4 regions of the Streptomyces sp. NPDC051183 genome follow, and region 1 is predicted to be linked to each of the others. Evidence: riboswitches for the same ligand, from Rfam matches in the RefSeq annotation. Region 1 holds a riboswitch; each other region holds the start of a gene.
What was found. A riboswitch is a leader RNA that binds a small molecule or an ion and turns the genes downstream of it on or off. The one in region 1 is predicted to bind cobalamin.
Positions count from the first base shown of each region.

Region 2: another riboswitch for cobalamin. It lies ahead of metE (5-methyltetrahydropteroyltriglutamate--homocysteine S-methyltransferase); the one in region 1 lies ahead of AB0M99_RS16615 (cobalamin biosynthesis protein).
Region 3: another riboswitch for cobalamin. It lies ahead of AB0M99_RS33595 (energy-coupling factor ABC transporter permease); the one in region 1 lies ahead of AB0M99_RS16615 (cobalamin biosynthesis protein).
Region 4: another riboswitch for cobalamin. It lies ahead of AB0M99_RS10215 (ribonucleoside-diphosphate reductase subunit alpha); the one in region 1 lies ahead of AB0M99_RS16615 (cobalamin biosynthesis protein).

Region 1 is NZ_JBFBBA010000016.1:110,222-114,898, forward strand. Features, by position in the region: partial or broken gene AB0M99_RS16610 (cobyric acid synthase) at 1-1,397, opposite strand, end outside; gene AB0M99_RS16615 (cobalamin biosynthesis protein) at 1,394-2,383, opposite strand; cobalamin riboswitch at 2,419-2,548, opposite strand; gene AB0M99_RS16620 (hypothetical protein) at 2,663-2,884, opposite strand; gene AB0M99_RS16625 (inorganic phosphate transporter) at 2,913-4,187, opposite strand; gene AB0M99_RS16630 (alpha/beta fold hydrolase) at 4,482-4,677, shown strand, end outside.
Region 2 is NZ_JBFBBA010000017.1:122,867-127,543, forward strand. Features, by position in the region: gene aceB (malate synthase A) at 1-652, shown strand, start outside; gene AB0M99_RS17460 (3-hydroxybutyryl-CoA dehydrogenase) at 649-1,533, shown strand; cobalamin riboswitch at 1,711-1,937, shown strand; gene metE (5-methyltetrahydropteroyltriglutamate--homocysteine S-methyltransferase) at 2,106-4,430, shown strand; gene AB0M99_RS17470 (CbtA family protein) at 4,502-4,677, opposite strand, start outside.
Region 3 is NZ_JBFBBA010000057.1:10,548-15,224, reverse strand. Features, by position in the region: gene AB0M99_RS33605 (BTAD domain-containing putative transcriptional regulator) at 1-1,036, shown strand, start outside; gene AB0M99_RS33600 (flavodoxin family protein) at 1,058-1,771, opposite strand; cobalamin riboswitch at 1,837-2,056, shown strand; gene AB0M99_RS33595 (energy-coupling factor ABC transporter permease) at 2,085-2,777, shown strand; gene AB0M99_RS33590 (energy-coupling factor ABC transporter substrate-binding protein) at 2,789-3,127, shown strand; gene cbiQ (cobalt ECF transporter T component CbiQ) at 3,131-3,880, shown strand; gene AB0M99_RS33580 (ATP-binding cassette domain-containing protein) at 3,877-4,677, shown strand, end outside.
Region 4 is NZ_JBFBBA010000009.1:37,468-42,144, reverse strand. Features, by position in the region: gene AB0M99_RS10220 (ribonucleotide-diphosphate reductase subunit beta) at 1-419, opposite strand, end outside; gene AB0M99_RS10215 (ribonucleoside-diphosphate reductase subunit alpha) at 419-2,812, opposite strand; cobalamin riboswitch at 2,955-3,087, opposite strand; gene AB0M99_RS10210 (Uma2 family endonuclease) at 3,199-3,783, shown strand; gene AB0M99_RS10205 (YbdD/YjiX family protein) at 3,847-4,041, opposite strand; gene AB0M99_RS10200 (carbon starvation CstA family protein) at 4,038-4,677, opposite strand, start outside.

The DNA of each region.
Region 1 (4,677 bases):
CGCAGCGCCGCGAAGGACGTGTCCGGCGCGGGGACGAACCGCCGCCCGGCGGCCGAGGCCACCTCGCGCAGGAACGCCCGGCGGAAGCCGTCCGACTCCAGCGAGCCGTGCCAGTGGGTGCCCCAGACCGCGCCGACCCGGCACCCGTCCAGGAAGGGGGTCCCGCCGAGGACTTCCGCCACGCCGTGGTGGATCTCGTACCCCTCGACCGGCTCGCCGAGCGCCGAACCCACCGGCCGCGCGAGGGTCTTCTCCCGCTCGAAGCGGATGCGTACGGGCAGCAGGCCGAGGCCGTCCACGTCCCCCGCCCGGGATTCGACCTCGTCGGAGATCCGCTCGCCCAGCACCTGGAACCCGCCGCAGATCCCGAGCACCGGCCGGCCCTCCGCGGCCCGCCGGACCAGCGCGTCGGCCAGGCCCCGCTCGCGCAGCCAGGCCAGGGCCTTGACCGTGCCCCGGGTGCCGGGCACGACGACCAGGTCCGCGTCGGCCAGCTCCTCCGCCCGGTCCACGAACCGCACCACGACCCCCGGCTCCGCCGCGAGCGCGTCGACGTCCGTGAAGTTCGACATCAGCGGCACCGCGCACACCGCGACCCGCAGCACGTCCTCGCCGACCGGCGGGGCGACCACGGACTCCCGTACCGCGCCGCGCAGCGAGACCCGCAGCCCGTCCTCCTCGTCGATGCCCAGTCCGTGCTGGAAGGGCAGCACCCCGTACGTCCCCCGCCCGGTGAGCCCGCGCAGCATCTCCATGCCGGGCTCCAGCAGGGAGACGTCGCCGCGGAACTTGTTCACCATGTACCCGGCGATCAGCGACTGGTCCTCGGGCGAGAGCAGCGCCGTCGTCCCGAAGAAGGACGCGAAGACCCCGCCCCGGTCGATGTCCCCGACCACGACGACCGGGAACCGCGCGGCCCGCGCGATGCCCATGTTCACGATGTCGGTCCGGCGCAGGTTGATCTCGGCCGGACTCCCCGCCCCCTCGCAGATCACGGCGTCATACGTGCCCCGCAGCTGCTCCAGGCAGTCCGTGACGATGCCGAGCAACTGCTCCTGCCGCCCGCCGTGGTAGCCGCGGGCGCTCATCTCGCCCACCGGCTTGCCCAGCAGCACCACCTGGCTGCTGCGGTCGCTGCCGGGCTTGAGCAGCACCGGGTTCATCAGCGCGGTCGGCTCCACGCGCGCGGCCTGCGCCTGCATCGCCTGCGCTCGCCCGATCTCGGCGCCCTCGCGGGTCACGAAGGAGTTCAGCGACATGTTCTGCGCCTTGAACGGGGCCACCTTCACGCCCTGCCGGGCCAGCCAGCGGCAGATGCCCGCCGTGACCACGCTCTTGCCCGCGTCCGATGTCGTACCGGCGACGAGCAGTCCGCCGCCGCGCTTCGCGCCGCTCATGCGCGCCGCCCCTTCCTCGTCCTGCGGGAGACCCCGGAGCCCAGGGAGACCCGGGCCACCAGCAGCCGGGCCGATACGCAGGCGCCCAGCGCCAGCCACGTCACCTGCCGCGACAGCCGTACCGCCCGCTCGATGTCCGCGACCTCCACCGGCCGCCCCTGCGCGCCGTTCAGGACGGCCCGGTGCTCGACCCGGCCGCCGTACGCGAGGGTGCCGCCGAGGCGTACGCCGAGCGCACCGGCGAACGAGGCCTCCACGGGCCCGGCGTTCGGGCTCGGATGGGCGGCGGCGTCGGCGCGCCAGGCCCGTACGGCCCCCCGCCGGTCGGGACCGGCCAGTACGGCGGCGAGCGCGGTCAGCCGGGCGCCCGGCCAGCCCGCGACGTCGTCCAGCCGGGCCGAGGCCCAGCCGTAGCGCAGGTAGCGGGGGGACTTGTGGCCGACCATCGCGTCCAGGGTGTTCACGGCGCGGAAGGCCAGCAGCCCGGGGACGCCGGCGACGGCTCCCCAGACCAGGGCCCCGACCACCGCGTCGGAGGTGTTCTCGGCGACCGACTCCACGACGGCGCGGGCCATCTGCTGCTCGTCGAGGGAGTGCGGGTCGCGCCCGCACAGGTGCGGCAGCCGCTCCCGGGCCACCTCTGCGTCCCCGGCGGCGAGCGCGCCGCCGATGGCGCGGGCCTCCCGGCCCAGCGAGGTGCCGCCCACGACGGCCCAGGTGGCGGCGGCGGTCAGAGCGATACGGGCGGCCGCGGGCCGGGAGCGCACGGCCCGTGCGCCCAGCGCGCCGACAACGGCCGCGCCCCCGGCGCACACCAGGGTGTGCAGGACGCCCCGGGCGCGGTCGTCGCGCCACAGGGCACGCTCGACGGCGGCGGCGGTCCGTCCGAAGGCGGCCACGGGGTGCCCGCGGCGAGGATCACCGAGGATCCGGTCGCCGATCAGGCCGGCCGTGGCGCCGTACGCGAAAACGCGATCGGCACGCATGGTGGCAGGTATGTCCTCACTCAGGGTCCGCGCCCTGGTTCGACGTGACCGGCGGCGAGAGTTCCTGGCTCCCGGATCCGCTCGGCAGAGCGTCCGGTGACAGTGGCGGGACCGCGCCGGATTCGCACCGGACTTCCTCTCCATGCCGCCGTATTGGCTCGGGCAGTCCACCACGCACCGCGAACGCCCGTCAACTCGCCGTTGACCTGCGACGGCGTACGCGAAAGCTCCCTCCGGGAGAAACCCGGAGGGAGCCCTGACGCGTGGTGTGCGAGTGCCTCAGCTGACGATCAGGTAGATGGCGTAGGTCACGGCCGCCGCGCACAGCGCGAAGCAGGCGTACGCGCCGCTGCGGGCCAGGGTGGCGGCGCCGCCCTGCTCGGTGGCGGCCTCGTGCTTGGAGAGGCCCACGAGGCCCAGGGTGAAGAGGGCCACGAGCGCGACGGTGGCGGAGAGGCTGACCCCGAAGACGGAGCCGAGTGCTGCCCAGTCGATCTTCATACTGCCGTTTCCTCTGTCGTTCTCGGGGTCAGACCGCGGCGGCCGGAGCCGCAGGGGTCGCCGGGGTGGCCGTCGTGGCCGGGATGGTGGCCTTGAGGGCGTCGTCCGTCACCGCGGCGGTCGTGCCCGCGGTCGGCGGGACGGCGACGGCGGCCATGGCGGTGGTGACCACACCGGGCTGCTCGGCTTCGGCGCCGGCCGGCGCCACGTCGTTGACGTTGTTGTGGTCGACGACCTGGCGGCGGGAGATGACCCAGATGGCGATGCACGAGGCGACCAGGAAGACCGCCACGCCGGCGACGCCGACGTCACCGGTGCGCATGACCAGCTCGGCGCCGGAGGCGACGAGGGCGGCGGCCGGCAGGGTCAGGCCCCACGCGATGAACATGCGGGTGGCGGTGGACCAGCGGACCACACCGCCCTTGCGGCCCAGGCCCGCACCCATGACCGCGCCGGAGCAGGCGTGGGTGGTGGAGAGGGAGAAGCCGAGGCTGGAGGAGGCCAGGATGACGCTGGCGGCCGAGGTCTGGGCGGCGAAGCCCTGCTGCGGCTGCAGGTCGGTCAGGCCGCTGCCCATGGTGCGGATGATGCGCCAGCCGCCGAGGTAGGTGCCCATCGCGATGGCCAGGCCGGCGGAGACGATGACCCAGACCGGCGGGTTGGACCCGGGGGCGAGCGCACCGCCGGCGACCAGCGCCAGGGTGATGATGCCCATCGTCTTCTGCGCGTCGTTGGTGCCGTGCGCGAGGGAGACGAGACCGGCCGAGGCGATCTGACCGGCGCGGTAGCCCTTGGTGGAGGTCTTCTCGCCGACCTTGTTGCCGAGCTTGTAGGTGAGCTTGGCGGCCAGCATCGCGGCGATGCCGGCGACCAGGGGCGCGGCGATCGCGGGGATGAGCACCTTGGTGACGACGACGCTGCCGTTGACGGCGTCCAGGCCGGCGGAGGCGACCGCGGCGCCGATCAGGCCGCCCATCAGGGCGTGGGAGGAGCTGGAGGGGAGCCCGACGAGCCAGGTGACGAGGTTCCAGAGGATCGCGCCGACCAGGGCCGCGAAGATCACTTCTGGCTGAATGCCCTCTTCGTTGACCAGGCCCTTGGAGATCGTCTTGGCGACCTCCACGGACATGAACGCGCCGACGAGGTTCAGGACGGCGGACATGGCCACCGCAGTCTTGGGCTTGAGGGCGCCGGTCGAGATGGTGGTGGCCATCGCGTTGGCCGTGTCGTGAAAACCGTTCGTGAAGTCGAACACGAGAGCGGTGATGATCACGATCCCGAGGAGAAGCGTTATGTGCTCCATTTACCCAGGCTTCTGTTTGACGTCAGTGGCTCGTGGACCGTAAGCAACCTGGATGAACGGAAGGTGAACTGAGACGGGCGAAGCGGTGTCTCGCCCCGGCATGCCATCGGGACGTTTGTCCCGCTACAGCGGTAGATATATCGATTGACGCACGTCAGAGCCGGGTGAACGGAACCCCTCGCGGGAGACCTCCGGCACCCCGGACCCCCCGAGCGGTCCCCCGGAAGAGATCCAGATCACCCTCCGCCGGCCCGCCCGGTGGCCCGCCGGGGCCCCCGCACCGACACTGGAGCGGTGCGCACCGCTACGGCGACGGCAGCGGCCGTCACGACGACCATCCTGGGTGCCGGCGCGGCCGCGGTGGCGACCGCCGTCGCCGCCGGCCGGTACGCCGCCGACGCGGCCCTGCGCCCCGAACCGGGGCGCCCCCTGCCCGGCGGGCCCCGGCTCAGCGTCCACTCCACCGCCGCCGGCCGGGTCGAACTGACCC
Region 2 (4,677 bases), on a different contig from region 1:
CTGCCACCGGCGCGGGGCCCACGCCATCGGCGGGATGGCCGCCCACGTCCCGAGCCGGGACGCGGAGGCCAACACCGCGGCCCTGGCGAAGGTACGGCTCGACAAGGAGCGGGAGGCCGAGGACGGCTTCGACGGCTCCTGGGTCGCACACCCCGGGCTCGTCCCCGTCTGCCGGGAGGTCTTCGGCAACGTCCTGGGGGACCGGCCCCACCAGCTGGAGCGGACCCGCGAGGACGTCGAGGTGGCCGCCGCCGACCTGCTGTCCGTCCGCCGGATCGCCGCCCCGCCGAGCTCCGAGGGCATCCGCTCCAACGTGGCCGTTGCCCTGCGCTACTTCGACGCATGGCTGCGCGGCAGCGGCGCCGTCGCGCTGAACGGCCTCATGGAGGACGCCGCGACCGCGGAGATCGCCCGCGTCCAGATCTGGCAGTGGCTCCGCCACGACCGGGTGGACCGGGGCACGGTCATCGACCTCCTCGACGCCGAATGCGCCGCCCTGGAAGCCGAGGACCCCGAGGCACTCGTCCTCGAAGCGCGCGAGGTCTTCGTGGACACGGCACTGTCGGGCCGACTCCCCGCCTTCTTCACGCCCGAGGCCTACACCCGCCACCTCGTCCGCAGCGCCGCCCTCACCGCGCAGGTGAACGCGTGAACGCCGCGGTACGGCCGAGCCCGATCCGGCGCGTCGGCATCGTCGGCGGGGGCCGGATGGGCGCCGGCATCGCCGAGGTGTGCGCCCGGGCCGGTCTGGACACCGTCGTCGCCGAGTCGGACGCCGCGGCCGCTCTCGCCGCCCGGGAGCGGATCGCCGTCTCCCTGGAGCGCGCCGTCCAGCGGGGCAAGCTGGACCGCCTCTCCGCGGAGGACGCGCTGGCCCGACTGCTGTTCACGGGGGACCTGGAGGATCTCGCCGACCGCCAGCTGGTCGTCGAGGCGGTCACCGAGAACCCCGACGTCAAGACCGAGATCTTCACCGCCCTCGACAAGATCGTCGCGGACCCCGGTGCGGTCCTCGCCACGAACACCTCCGCGATCCCCATCATGCGCCTGGGCATGGCGACCGGACGCGCCGACAGGGTGGTGGGCCTGCACTTCTTCAACCCCGTGCCCGTACTGCCGCTCGTCGAGGTCGTGTCCTCCCTCCACACCTCGGCGGACACCCTCGCCGCCGTGGAGGCCTTCGCAGGGGAAACCCTGGGCAAGACCACGGTCCGCTCCCGGGACCGGGCCGGATTCGTCGTCAACGCCCTGCTGATCCCCTACCTGCTGTCGGCCGTCCGGATGGCCGAATCCGGCTTCGCCAGTGCCGAAGACGTCGACGCCGGCATGGAACTGGGCTGTGCCCACCCGATGGGTCCGCTCAAGCTCGCCGACCTCATCGGCCTGGACACGGTCGCGGCCATCGCGGAATCCCTCTACGAGGAGTTCAAGGAACCGCTCTACGCCCCGCCCCCGCTGCTCCAGCGGATGGTGCAGGCCGGGCTCCTCGGCCGCAAGAGCGGCCGCGGGTTCCACACGTACGGCCGGGGCTGAGGGGCCCCGGCAGGTCTCCGGGCCGAGGGTGCCCGGAGGTGCGCGGGAACGGTGGGGTACGGCGAGTGGTGTCGCCGTACCCCACCGCACGTGCGTGCGCGCCGCGTTGACGCCCCTCCCGCCGGGAACCGGGAACCGGGACACGGGGCCGGGGACGGGGACCGCGGGACATCCCTTAAGGTGGCCGATGCAGCTGGTTCGCCCCGTCCGCCAGGCGGGATGCGTCGTAAGAGGGAACCCGGTGGGAATCCGGGACTGCCCCGCAGCGGTGAGCGGGAACGACCGCCGTCATACGCACTGGGACCGGACAACGGTCCTGGGAAGCGACGGCCAGTAGGTGCCCGCCGGGAGACCGGCAGGCGTGCCCGCGAGTCCGAAGACCTGCCCGTTGCCCGCACGCGGACGTATTCCGCGGGCGGATATCCCGGTGACCTCGTGGGCGGGTCGGCGTACACAGCGAGCGGCACGTGCGGTGTTTCCTCCCGCGGCGTGGTCCGCACGTTCTGTCGTCCCTTCGCGTCCGCGTCCCGTCGTCCGGGATGTTCTGGACACATCTCGCGAAGGAGAGTTCCGTGACAGCGAAGCCCGCAGCCGCGGCAGCACGAGCCACCGTGTACGGCTACCCCCGCCAGGGTCAGAACCGCGAACTGAAGAAAGCGATCGAGGGCTACTGGAAGGGCCGGGTCACCGCAGACGCCCTCCGGGAGACCGCGGCCGGACTGCGCCGTTCCCACTGGCAGCAGCTGGCCGACGCCGGCATCAGCGAGGTCCCGACCGGCGACTTCTCGTACTACGACCACGTACTGGACACCAGTGTCATGGTCGGCGCAGTCCCCGGGCGGCACCGCACGGCCGTGGCCGCCGACGCGCTCGACGGCTACTTCGCGATGGCGCGCGGCACCCAGGACGTGGCCCCGCTGGAGATGACCAAGTGGTTCGACACCAACTACCACTACCTGGTCCCCGAGCTCGGCCCCGACACCGTCTTCACCGCCGACCCGGCCAAGCAGGTCGCCGAGCTGGAGGAGGCCCTCGCGCTCGGCCACACCGCCCGCCCGGTGCTCGTCGGCCCGATCACGTACCTGCTGCTGGCCAAGCCGGCCCCCGGCGTGGCAGCGGACTTCGAGCCGCTGGCGCTGCTGGACCGGCTGCTCCCCGTCTACGCCGAGGTCCTCGCAGCCCTGCGGGCCGCCGGGGCGCAGTGGGTCCAGCTCGACGAGCCCGCCCTGGTGCAGGACCGCACCCCGGCCGAGCTGAAGGCCGCCGCCCGCGCCTACCGCGACCTCGGCGCCCTGACCGACCGCCCCGAGCTGCTCGTCGCCTCGTACTTCGGCCGGCTCGGCCAGGCCCTCCAGGTGCTCGCCGCCTCCCCCGTCGAGGGCCTGGCGCTCGACTTCACCGAGGCGGGCAGCGCCAACCTGGAGGACCTCGCGGCGGTCGGCGGGCTGCCGGGCAAGCGGCTGGTGGCCGGTGTCGTCAACGGCCGCAACATCTGGATCAACGACTTCGAGAAGTCGCTGGCCACCCTCGGCACGCTCCTGGGCCTCGCCGACCGGGTGGACGTCGCCGCCTCCTGCTCCCTGCTGCACGTCCCGCTCGACGCCTCCGCCGAGCGCGACATCGATCCGCAGGTCCGCCGCTGGCTCGCCTTCGCCCGGCAGAAGACCCGGGAGGTCTCCGTCCTGGCCCGAGGGCTCACCGGAGGCACGGACTCCATCGCACCCGAACTCGCCGCGAACCGGGCCGACCTGGCCTCCCGCGCCGCATCGGCCATCACCCACGACCGGGCCGTCCGGGCCCGCACCGCGGCCGTCACCGACGCCGACGGCCGCCGCTCCCAGCCGTACGCCGACCGGGCAGCCGCCCAGCGGGCGCACCTGGGCCTGCCGCTGCTGCCGACCACGACCATCGGGTCCTTCCCGCAGACCGACGAACTGCGCGCGGCCCGCGCCGACCTGCGCGCCGGGCGCATCGGCACGGCGGGCTACGAGGCACGCATCAAGCGCGAGATCGAGGAAGTGGTCTCCTTCCAGGAGAAGACCGGCATCGACGTCCTCGTCCACGGGGAGCCCGAACGCAACGACATGGTGCAGTACTTCGCCGAGCGGCTCACGGGCTACCTGGCCACCCAGCACGGCTGGGTCCAGTCCTATGGCACCCGCTACGTCCGCCCGCCGGTCCTGGCAGGGGACATCTCCCGCCCCGAGCCGATGACCGTCCGCTGGACCTCCTACGCCCAGTCCCTGACGGCCAAGCCGGTCAAGGGCATGCTGACCGGCCCCGTCACCATGCTGGCCTGGTCCTTCGTACGAGACGACCAGCCGCTCGGCGAGACCGCCCGCCAGGTGGCGCTCGCCCTGCGCGACGAGGTGGGAGACCTGGAGGCGGCCGGCACTCCGGTGATCCAGGTCGACGAACCGGCCCTGCGCGAGACGCTGCCGCTGCGCGCCGCCGACCACGAGCAGTACCTGGCGTGGGCCACCGAGTCCTTCAGGCTCACCACCAGCGGGGTCCGGCCGGACACCCAGATCCACACGCACATGTGCTACGCCGAGTTCGGCGACATCGTCCAGGCCATCGACGACCTCGACGCCGACGTCATCAGCCTGGAAGCCGCCCGCTCGCACATGCAGGTCGCCCGCGAACTCGCCGCCCACGGCTACCCGCGCGAGGCGGGCCCCGGCGTCTGGGACATCCACTCCCCGCGCGTCCCCAGCGCCGAGGAGGCGGCCGGTCTGCTGCGCACCGGCCTGGAAGCCATCCCGGCCGAGCGGCTGTGGGTCAACCCCGACTGCGGACTGAAGACCCGTGGTTGGGCCGAGACCCGTGCCTCCCTGGAGAACCTCGTCGCCGCCGCCCGCGAGGTCCGCTCCGCTCTCGCGGCCGACAACGCCTGACCCCCGAAACGGGTCCGGGGCCGGACACCCATGGGTGTCCGGCCCCGGACCGGCTGCGCTGTCGCGCGGGGTCAGCCGACGGCCGACACCGCGCGCGGCGCGGGGGCCTGCGCCCCGGCAGCATCGGTGCGGTGGGCCAGCAGTCGCTGCGCGAGGAGGCCGAAGACGACCCCGAACACGACCCACAGCACGATCTGGACGGAGATCGACGCGACCCGGAACTCCCACAGCAGGGCCGCGGGGAAAT
Region 3 (4,677 bases), on a different contig from region 1:
GGACTACCCCGGGCTGGGCGGGCGCACGGCCGCCCGGGTCCCCGACCCGGCGGTGCTCGCGGGGCCGCGCGCCGAGCCGGTGCGCTGGCTGGGGGCCGAGCGGGACGCGCTCGTGGCGACCGTACGGCAGGCCGGGCGCGTGGATCCGTACGCCTGCTGGGAGCTGGCGGCGGCCGGGGAGTACGTCTTCGACCTGCGCAGCGACCTGGCCGGCTGGCAGGCGGTCCAGGAGGCGGGGCTGACGGCGGCCCGCTCGGCCGGAGACCGCACCGGCGAGGCGGTGATGCTGGTCGGCCTGGGCCGGCTGCGGACCTGCCGCGAGGAGTGGGGCGCGGCCGGGGAGATGCTGGCCGAAGGGGAGGCGCTGTTCGAGGAGCTCGGGGACGCGCACGGGGCGGCGTACGCGGGCTGGCTGCTCTCCTACCTCGACCGGGTCCAGGGCCGGCTCGCCGAGGCGGAGCGGCGCTGCCGGCGCATCGCCCCGGTCTTCGAGGCGGCCGGCGACCACTACGGCCACGCCCACGCGCTGCGCGGCATCGGCCAGGTGCTGTTCGCGCGCGGCGAGACCGGCCGCGCACTGCCGGTGCTGCGCGAGGCGCTGGCGGTCGCCGGGGCGGGCGGCGCGGCCTGGCCCCGGATGTGCATGCTGCGCTGGGTCGCCGATGCCCAGCGCGTGCTGGGGCGGCTCGCCGAGGCGGAGGCGGGTTTCGGCGAGATCCTGGCCTTCACCGTCGGCTCGGGCGACCTGGCGGGCCAGAGCGCGGCCCGCATCGGGCTCGGCCGGATCGCCCTGGCGCGCTCGGACACGGCCGCGGCGCTGCACCACTTGTGGGAGGCCGACGGGCTGGGCCGCCGCTCGGGGCAGAGCCTGGTGCGGGCCCTGGCCGTGCCGCCGCTGGCCCGCGCGCTGCTGACTTCGGGGGACGCGGCGGGGGCCCGGGCTCTGCTGGAGGAGGCGCTGGCTAGCTGCCGCCGGATGGATGCCCGGCCCCTGCTGGCGCAGTTGGAGTCGGCCCTGGCGGAGGTGCCCGCGTAGGGCCGCGGCGCGGCGGGCGGCTCAGCGGTGCTCGGGGTTGGGGAAGTCGAAGCGGCAGCCCGCGTCCCACTCGGAGCGCTGGTTGCCGTGCGCCGGCATGCCGCCGGCCCGTTTGAGGAGGGCGGCCAGGTGCATCAGGTTCCACGACATGAAGGCGGTGTTCCGGTTGGTGAAGTCGTTCTCCGGGCCGCCCGATCCGGGGTCGAGGTACGAGGGTCCGGGCCCGGCCTCGCCGATCCAGCCGGCGTCGGCCTGCGGGGGGATCGCGTAGCCGAGGTGCTGGAGGCTGTAGAGGATGTTCATGGCGCAGTGCTTGACGCCGTCCTCGTTCCCGGTGATCAGCGCCCCGCCGACGCGCCCGTAGTACGCGTACTGGCCCCGCTCGTTCAGGATCGAGGAGCAGGCGTAGAGCCGCTCGATCACCTGCTTCATCACGGAGCTGTTGTCGCCGAGCCAGATCGGGCCGCAGAGCACGAGGATGTCGGCGTCCATGATCTGGCTGTACAGGACCGGCCACTGGTCGCTCTCCCAGCCGTGCTCGGTCATGTCCGGCCAGACACCGGTGGCGATGTCGTGGTCCACGGCGCGGATCAGCGAGGTCCGTACGCCGGCCGCCGCCATGACGGCGCGGCTCCTGTCGATCAGGCCCTCGGTGTTGCTGGTCTCGGGCGAGCGTTTGAGGGTGCAGTTCACGTAGACGGCGGTCAGGTCCGAGTAGTCGAAGTCAGCGGCCATTCCCCCACCCTCCCCGGCGCCGCGCGGGCCCGCCACCGGACCGCGGCCGTACGAATCGGTGCAAGTTGTTAGCGGTCCGTCCGGGCGACTAGGGTCAGCGGGCCTTGGTGTTCGGGAAGCCGGTGGAAAACCGGCGCGGCCCTCGCCACTGTGAACGGGAAGTCCGGCTCCACTCCTGCGGGAAAGCCACTGGGCTGTGCGGGAGGTTCCGCGCCGCCCGGGAAGGCGGAGACAGGGCATCAGCACCCGTGAGCCAGGAGACCGGCCGGGGCGCGTTGTCCATCCACGAGGTGCTGGAGAGGTCTCCCTACTCATGCATATAGCCGAGGGGTTCCTGCCCCCTTTGCACGCGGTCGCCTGGGGCGCCGCGTCCGCCCCCTTCGTCGTGCACGGCGTCCGGGCCCTCACCCGTGAGGTGAAGGCGAACCCCGAGAGCACGCTGCTGCTCGGGGCGTCCGGAGCGTTCACCTTCGTCCTTTCCGCCCTGAAGATCCCTTCGGTGACGGGTAGTTGCTCCCACCCCACCGGGACCGGGCTCGGAGCGATCCTGTTCCGGCCGCCGATCATGGCCGTGCTCGGCACGATCACCCTGCTGTTCCAGGCGCTCCTGCTGGCGCACGGCGGGCTGACCACGCTCGGCGCCAACGTCTTCTCCATGGCCGTCGCGGGCCCCTGGGCGGGCTACGGGGTCTACCGGCTGCTGCGCCGCTTCGACCTCCCGCTGATGGTGACCGTCTTCTTCGGAGCCTTCTTCGCCGACCTGGTCACCTACTGCGTCACCAGCGTGCAGCTGGCGCTGGCCTTCCCGGACCCGGGCACGGGCTTCCCCGGCGCGCTCGCGAAGTTCGGCGGGATCTTCGCGGTCACCCAGATCCCGCTCGCGGTGAGCGAGGGCCTGCTGACCGTCCTCGTGATGCGGCTGCTCATGCAGTCCAGCAAGTCGGACCTGGTCCGCCTGGGCGTCGCGAAGCTCACCCGGGACAAGCAGCAGGAGGCGGCGGCCTGATGGGCATCAAGATGAACAAGAACACGAAGGTCAACGCCCTGCTGCTGCTCCTGGTGGCGGCGCTCGCCGTGCTCCCGCTCGCGCTGGGGCTGGGCGAGGGCAAGGAGGAGCCGTTCGCGGGTGCCGACGCGCAGGCGGAAGCGGCCATCACCGAGCTCAAGCCGGACTACGAGCCGTGGTTCTCCCCCCTGTACGAGCCCCCGTCCGGGGAAGTCGAGTCGGCGCTGTTCGCGTTGCAGGCCGCCATCGGAGCGGGAGTTCTCGCGTACTACTTCGGCGTGCGCAAGGGCCGCCGCCAGGGTGAGGCCGCCGCGCGCGAGGCCGCCGCCGAAGCCGCCCCGGAGTCCTAGGCGGTGCTGCCCATCGACGTAGCGGCCCACAGCAGCCGCTGGCGCTGCCGCCACCCGCTGGAGAAGGCCCTGCTGGGCCTCGGGCTGACGGTCACCGCCGTGTCCCTCCCGCCCTGGCCCGGCGGGCCGCTGGTCGGCGCGGCGACCCTCGCCCTGCTGCTCGGCCCCGCCGGGGTGGGGGGACGGCAGCTGTGGCGCGCCTTCCGGATCCCGCTCGGCTTCTGCTTCACCGGGGCGCTGCCGCTGCTGTTCGCCGTCGGCGGTCCGGCCGGGCCGCTCTCGCTCGCCCCCGACGGGCCGCGCCATGCGGCGGAGCTGCTGCTGCGCACCTCGGCCGCCTCGCTGGGCGTGCTGCTGTTCGCCTTCACCACCCCGGTCTCGGACGTGCTGCCGCGGCTGGTGCGGGCGGGGGTGCCGGCCCCGGTGGTGGACGTGGCCCTGGTCATGTACCGGATCGGGTTCCTGCTCCTGGACTCGATGGCCCAGGTCCGCCGGGCCCAGGCGGCCCGGCTCGGGCACACCGGCCGGGCCGCGGTGTGGCGGTCCCTGGCGGGGCTCGCCGCGACCTCGTTCGTACGGGCCTTCGACCGCGCGGCCCGGCTCCAGGTGGGGCTGGCCGGGCGCGGCTACGACGGCGCGCTGCGGGTCCTCGTACCGGAGGCGGCGCTGTCGTGGCGGTTCCTGGCGGGGACCGCGGCCCTGCTGGCCGCACTGATCACCCTGACTCTCCTGCTGAAGGGGCTTTACCTGTGAGGCCGTTGGTGGAACTGGTGGGCGCGGGCTACGCGTACGAGGACGGCCCGGCCGTGCTGTCCGGCGTGGACTTCGGCATCGCGCAGGGGCGGGCACTGGTCCTGCTGGGCCGCAACGGCAGCGGGAAGACCACGCTGATGCGGCTGCTGAGCGGGGGCCTGCGCCCCGGTACGGGCACGCTGCGGCTCGACGGCGCGGAGGTCGGCCACGACCGCAAGGGCCTGACGCGCCTGCGCACGGCGGTCCAGCTGGTGGTCCAGGACCCGGACGACCAGCTCTTCGCCGCCTCGGTGGAGCAGGACGTGTCCTTCGGCCCGATGAACATGGGCCTGGCGCCGCAGGAGGTACGGGCCCGCGTGGACTCGGCGCTGGCGGCCCTGGACATCACGGCCCTGCGCGACCGCCCGACGCACCTGCTCTCGTACGGGCAGCGCAAGCGCGCGGCCATCGCGGGCGCGGTGGCGATGGCTCCGCGCGTGCTGATCCTGGACGAGCCGACGGCGGGCCTGGACCCGGACGGGCAGGAGCGGCTGCTGGACGCCCTGGCGGGCCTGCGTGCGCAGGGCACCACGGTGGTCATGGCAACGCACGACGTGGACCTGGCGGTCCGCTGGGCCGACGACGCGGCGGTCCTGACCCCGTCGGGCATCCGCTTCGGCCCGGCGGGGACCCTCCTGTCGGACCCCGCCCTGCTGGCCTCGGCGGGCCTGCGCCAGGCCTGGTCCCCGGCGGTGACGGCCTTCCTGCGCGCCCACGGTCTGCTGCCCGAGGCGGCCCCGGGCCCCCGCACTCCGGAG
Region 4 (4,677 bases), on a different contig from region 1:
CGGATGGAGGGGATCTCCTCGACCGCGTCGAAGGCGGCCGCCCGGTCGTCCGGGTCGGGCAGGTAGGTGTCCAGCAGCGTCAAGTAGAACTGGACGTGCACGGCCTCCTCGAACAGCTGGCGCGACAGGTACAGGCGCGCCTCCGGGGAGTTGATGTGCTTGTACAGGGTCAGCACGAGGTTGTTCGAGACGATCGAGTCGCCCGTCGCGAAGAACGCGACCAGCCGGCCGATCATGTGCTGCTCCGCGGGCGTCAGCTTCGCGAGGTCGGCCACGTCCGAGTGGAGGTCGACCTCCTCGACCGTCCACGTGTTCTTGATCGCGTCCCGGTAGCGCTCGTAGAAGTCCGGGTAGCGCATGGGCCGGAGCGTGAGCTCGAAGCCCGGGTCCAGGAGGTTCTTCTTGTCGGTGGAGCTCATTACTGGCAGGCCTCGCAGGACTCGGGGTTCTCAAGGGAGCAGGCGAGCGCTTCCGCGGCCGCGGCCTCGGCGGCTGCGTCGGCCGGCGGGAGCGCCGCGGGGGTGGCGGCCTGCGCGGCGCGGGCGATCTTCGTCGCCGGGCGCGAGCGCAGGTAGTACGTGGTCTTCAGGCCCTGCTTCCAGGCGTACGCGTACATCGAGGACAGCTTCCCGATGGTCGGCGTCTCCAGGAACAGGTTCAGCGACTGCGACTGGTCGAGGAACGGCGTACGGGCCGCCGCCATGTCGATCAGGCCGCGCTGCGGGATCTCCCACGCCGTGCGGTACAGCTCGCGGACCTCGGCCGGGATCCAGCCGAAGCCCTGCACGGAGCCGCTGGACTCGCGCAGCGCCTCGCGGGTCTGCGCGTCCCAGACGCCGAGCTCCTTCAGCTCCTCCACCAGGTAGCCGTTGACCTGGAGGAACTCACCGCTGAGCGTCTCGCGCTTGAAGAGGTTGGAGACCTGCGGCTCGATGCACTCGTACACGCCGGCGATCGAGGCGATCGTCGCCGTCGGGGCGATGGCGAGAAGCAGCGAGTTGCGCATGCCGGTCTTCGCGACGCGGGCGCGCAGCGCGTCCCAGCGCTCGGGCCAGTTCAGCTCGATGCCCGCGTAGTGGTCCGGGTGCAGGACACCGCGGGCGGTGCGGGTCTGCTCCCAGGCCGGCAGCGGGCCGCTGCGCTCGGCGAGGTCGCAGGAGGCCTCGTACGCGGCGAGCATGATGCGCTCGGAGAGCTTCGTGGACAGCGCCTTCGCCTCGGGGGAGTCGAAGGGCAGCTTCAGCTTGAAGAAGACGTCCTGGAGGCCCATCGCGCCCAGGCCCACCGGGCGCCAGCGGGAGTTGGAGCGGCCGGCCTGCTCGGTCGGGTAGAAGTTGATGTCCACCACGCGGTCGAGGAAGGTCACCGCGGTGCGGACGGTCTCGTCCAGGCGCTCCCAGTCGATCTCGCCGTCCACCACGAAGGCACCCATGTTGACCGAGCCGAGGTTGCAGACGGCCGTCTCGCCGTCGTTGGTGACCTCGATGATCTCGGTGCACAGGTTGGAGGAGTGGACGACCGAGCCCGGCTCGGCGGTCTGGTTCGCCGTGCGGTTGGAGGCGTCCTTGAAGGTCATCCAGCCCTGGCCGGTCTGCGCGAGGGTGCGCATCATCCGGCCGTACAGGTCGCGCGCGGGCATGGTCTTGCGGGCCAGGCCGTCCGCCTCGGCCTTGCGGTAGGCGGCGTCGAACTCGTCGCCCCACAGGTCCACCAGCTCGGGGACATCGGCCGGGGAGAACAGCGACCAGTCGGCGTCGGCGTTCACGCGGCGCATGAACTCGTCCGGCACCCAGTGGGCGAGGTTCAGGTTGTGGGTGCGGCGCTGGTCCTCGCCGGTGTTGTCGCGGAGCTCCAGGAACTCCTCGATGTCCGCGTGCCAGGTCTCCAGGTACACGGCGGCGGCGCCCTTGCGGCGGCCGCCCTGGTTCACGGCGGCGACGGAGGCGTCGAGGGTCTTCAGGAACGGCACGATGCCGTTGGAGTGGCCGTTCGTACCGCGGATCAGCGAACCGCGGGCGCGGATGCGGGAGTACGAGAGACCGATGCCGCCGGCGTGCTTGGAGAGGCGCGCGACCTGGTGGTAGCGGTCGTAGATCGAGTCGAGCTCGTCCAGCGGGGAGTCCAGCAGGTAGCAGGAGGACATCTGCGGGTGCCGGGTGCCGGAGTTGAAGAGCGTGGGGGAGGACGGCAGGTAGTCGAGGCGGCTCATCAGCCGGTAGAGCGAGGCCACTTCCTCGACGGCGCGCAGGCTCTCGTCCTCGGCCAGGCCGCAGGCCACGCGCAGCATGAAGTACTGCGGGGTCTCGATGACCTGGCGGGTGATCGGGTGGCGCAGCAGGTAGCGGCTGTGCAGGGTGCGCAGGCCGAAGAAGCCGAAGCGGTCGTCGGCGCCCTCGGCGAGCGCGTGCTCGACCAGCGCGTCGAGGCGGTTCGCATGGGTGCGTACGAATTCGGCCGTGCGGTCGGCGATCAGGCCCTCGCGGTGGCCGACCTCGACGGAGGCGGAGAAGGGGGTGGCCCCCTGGCTCGCGGCCTCGTCGGCGACGGCGAACGTCAGCAGGCGCGCGGCCAGCCGGGAGTACGCCGGGTCCTCGGAGATCAGACCGGCGGCGGCCTCGGTGGCGAGCCCCCGCAGCTCGGCCTCGTCCGCGGTGGAGCTGCGCCCGCGCAGCGCGGCGGCGGCGACCCGGCCGGGGTCGGTGTCGGGGAGGTCGGCCGTCAGCTCGGTGAGAGTACGCAGCAACGCGGTCCCGGGACCCTCAGCTGCGGGCTGGTCGGACTCGGCGCGCGGCGCGGCAGGCGCGATGGTCACGGGGGGAGCTCTCCCTCGCTCGGCCCGGTCATCGGCGGGGCAGGGCGCGAGCGGGCGCATGCGGGCGTGGCAGGATCGCGTCCCCCGCATGGCGTCCACCGGCCCAACCGCGAGGCCCGGACGTGTCGGCACCCGGTTCGGTCGAGCCGGGCGCGCTGTCGGCAGGTCCTCGGACTTGGTGTCCGGTAGCCGGACACTTCATACCGTTGCGGGACAGTTCCGGATTCGCACCGGATTCCCCTGCGGCGACAGCAGCCATGAGCATACATGTGGGGGCGGCTGCATGCGGTAGCCCCCACATGTTGTGTCGGCTGCGACGTGCCGTCCGTGTGTCGTACCTCTCCGCTATCGTCGGAGACTGCACCGTCGAGGAAGGCGAGCGAGGCATGACCGTGATGACTGACCGGCCCCACATGCTGACCGAGGATTTCGAAGCCGTGGCGCGTATAGCGGCCCGCGAGCGAGTGGGGACGCGGCTGGAATTCATCGACGGGGTTATCAGGAGTAAGGCCATGCCGGACGGCGACCACCAGATGATCATCCAGTGGCTCACCCGGATCTGTATGCAGTACCGGCCGGAACTCTGGCTGCACCCGGGGCAGGGGATCAAGGCGCAGGAGTACCGCGCAGGCCGGGCGATTCCGGACGCGGCGCTGGCACCCTCCGGAGCGTTCGTCGGACAAGGCGACTGGGTCGAGCCAGGGCCGATCCTCATGGCCGTCGAGGTGACATCGTGGGACTCCGATACCCGTCGGCGGGACCACGTCGAGAAGCCTCGTGCCTACGCGGAGACCGGCATCCCCGTGTACCTGCTGATCGACCGGGCCAAGTGCGAGGTCTCCGTCTACAGCCAGCCCAACGGGCAGCGGTACGAGAGCACCCACGTCGTGGCATACGGCAAGGACGTCGAGCTCCCCGACCCCGTCGGCATCACCTTGCAGACCGAGGTCCTCAAGGACTGGGTGCGCTGATCAGGCCGAAGGGCCCCGCCGTCCCGATGCGGGACGGCGGGGCCTTCGTGCACCCAAGTGGGCTCAGCAGCAGCGGAACCCCTCGCGGGGGTCGGCCTCGCGGGCGTCCGTACGGGCGCGTTCGAAGGCCCGGCGGGTCATCGGCCGGGCCTGCGGGTCGTGGGAGCGGGCGTGGGCCGCGTAGCGGTCGTAGGCGGCCTCGCCCGAGAACTCCCGTACGTAGTACCGGACCCTCGCGAGCACGCTGCGCAGGCTCATGACGCCGCCGGCTCCTTGACCCGGCCGCCGCCCGAGTCGAGCCCGGCGGCGGCGAGCTCCGCCCGCTCCTCGGCGGTGGGGATCAGGCCGGCCGGGGCGACGATCTTCGACTCCGTCCACGGGACCTCGGAGAGCGCGACCGCGCCGGGGTTGCGGACGGCGGCCAGGCAGGTGCGGGCGGCGTCCAGCAGCACGATGACGATCAGGACCGCGAAGAGCACCGACAGGACCCCGTCCACGGTGGCGTTGGTGACCACGGTGTGCATCTCGTCCATGTTCTTGGCGGGCTTGAGGACCTTGCCCGCGTCGATGGCGTCCTGGTACTGGTCGCGCCGGGCGAAGAAGCCGACAGCCACGTCCGAGGAGAAGATCTTCTGCCAGCTCGCGGTGAGCGTGACGGCCACGTCCCAGGCCAGCGGCACACCCGTCACCCAGGCCCACTTGAGCCTGCCGGACTTGACCAGCAGCGTGGTGCAGACGGCCAGCGCGACCGCCGCGAGGAGCTGGTTCGCGATGCCGAACAGCGGGAAGAGCTGGTTGATGCCGCCCAGCGGGTCCTTGACGCCGACCCACAGGAAGTAGCCCCAGCCGCCGACGACGATCGCGCTCGCGAACCAGACGCCGGGCTTCCAGCTG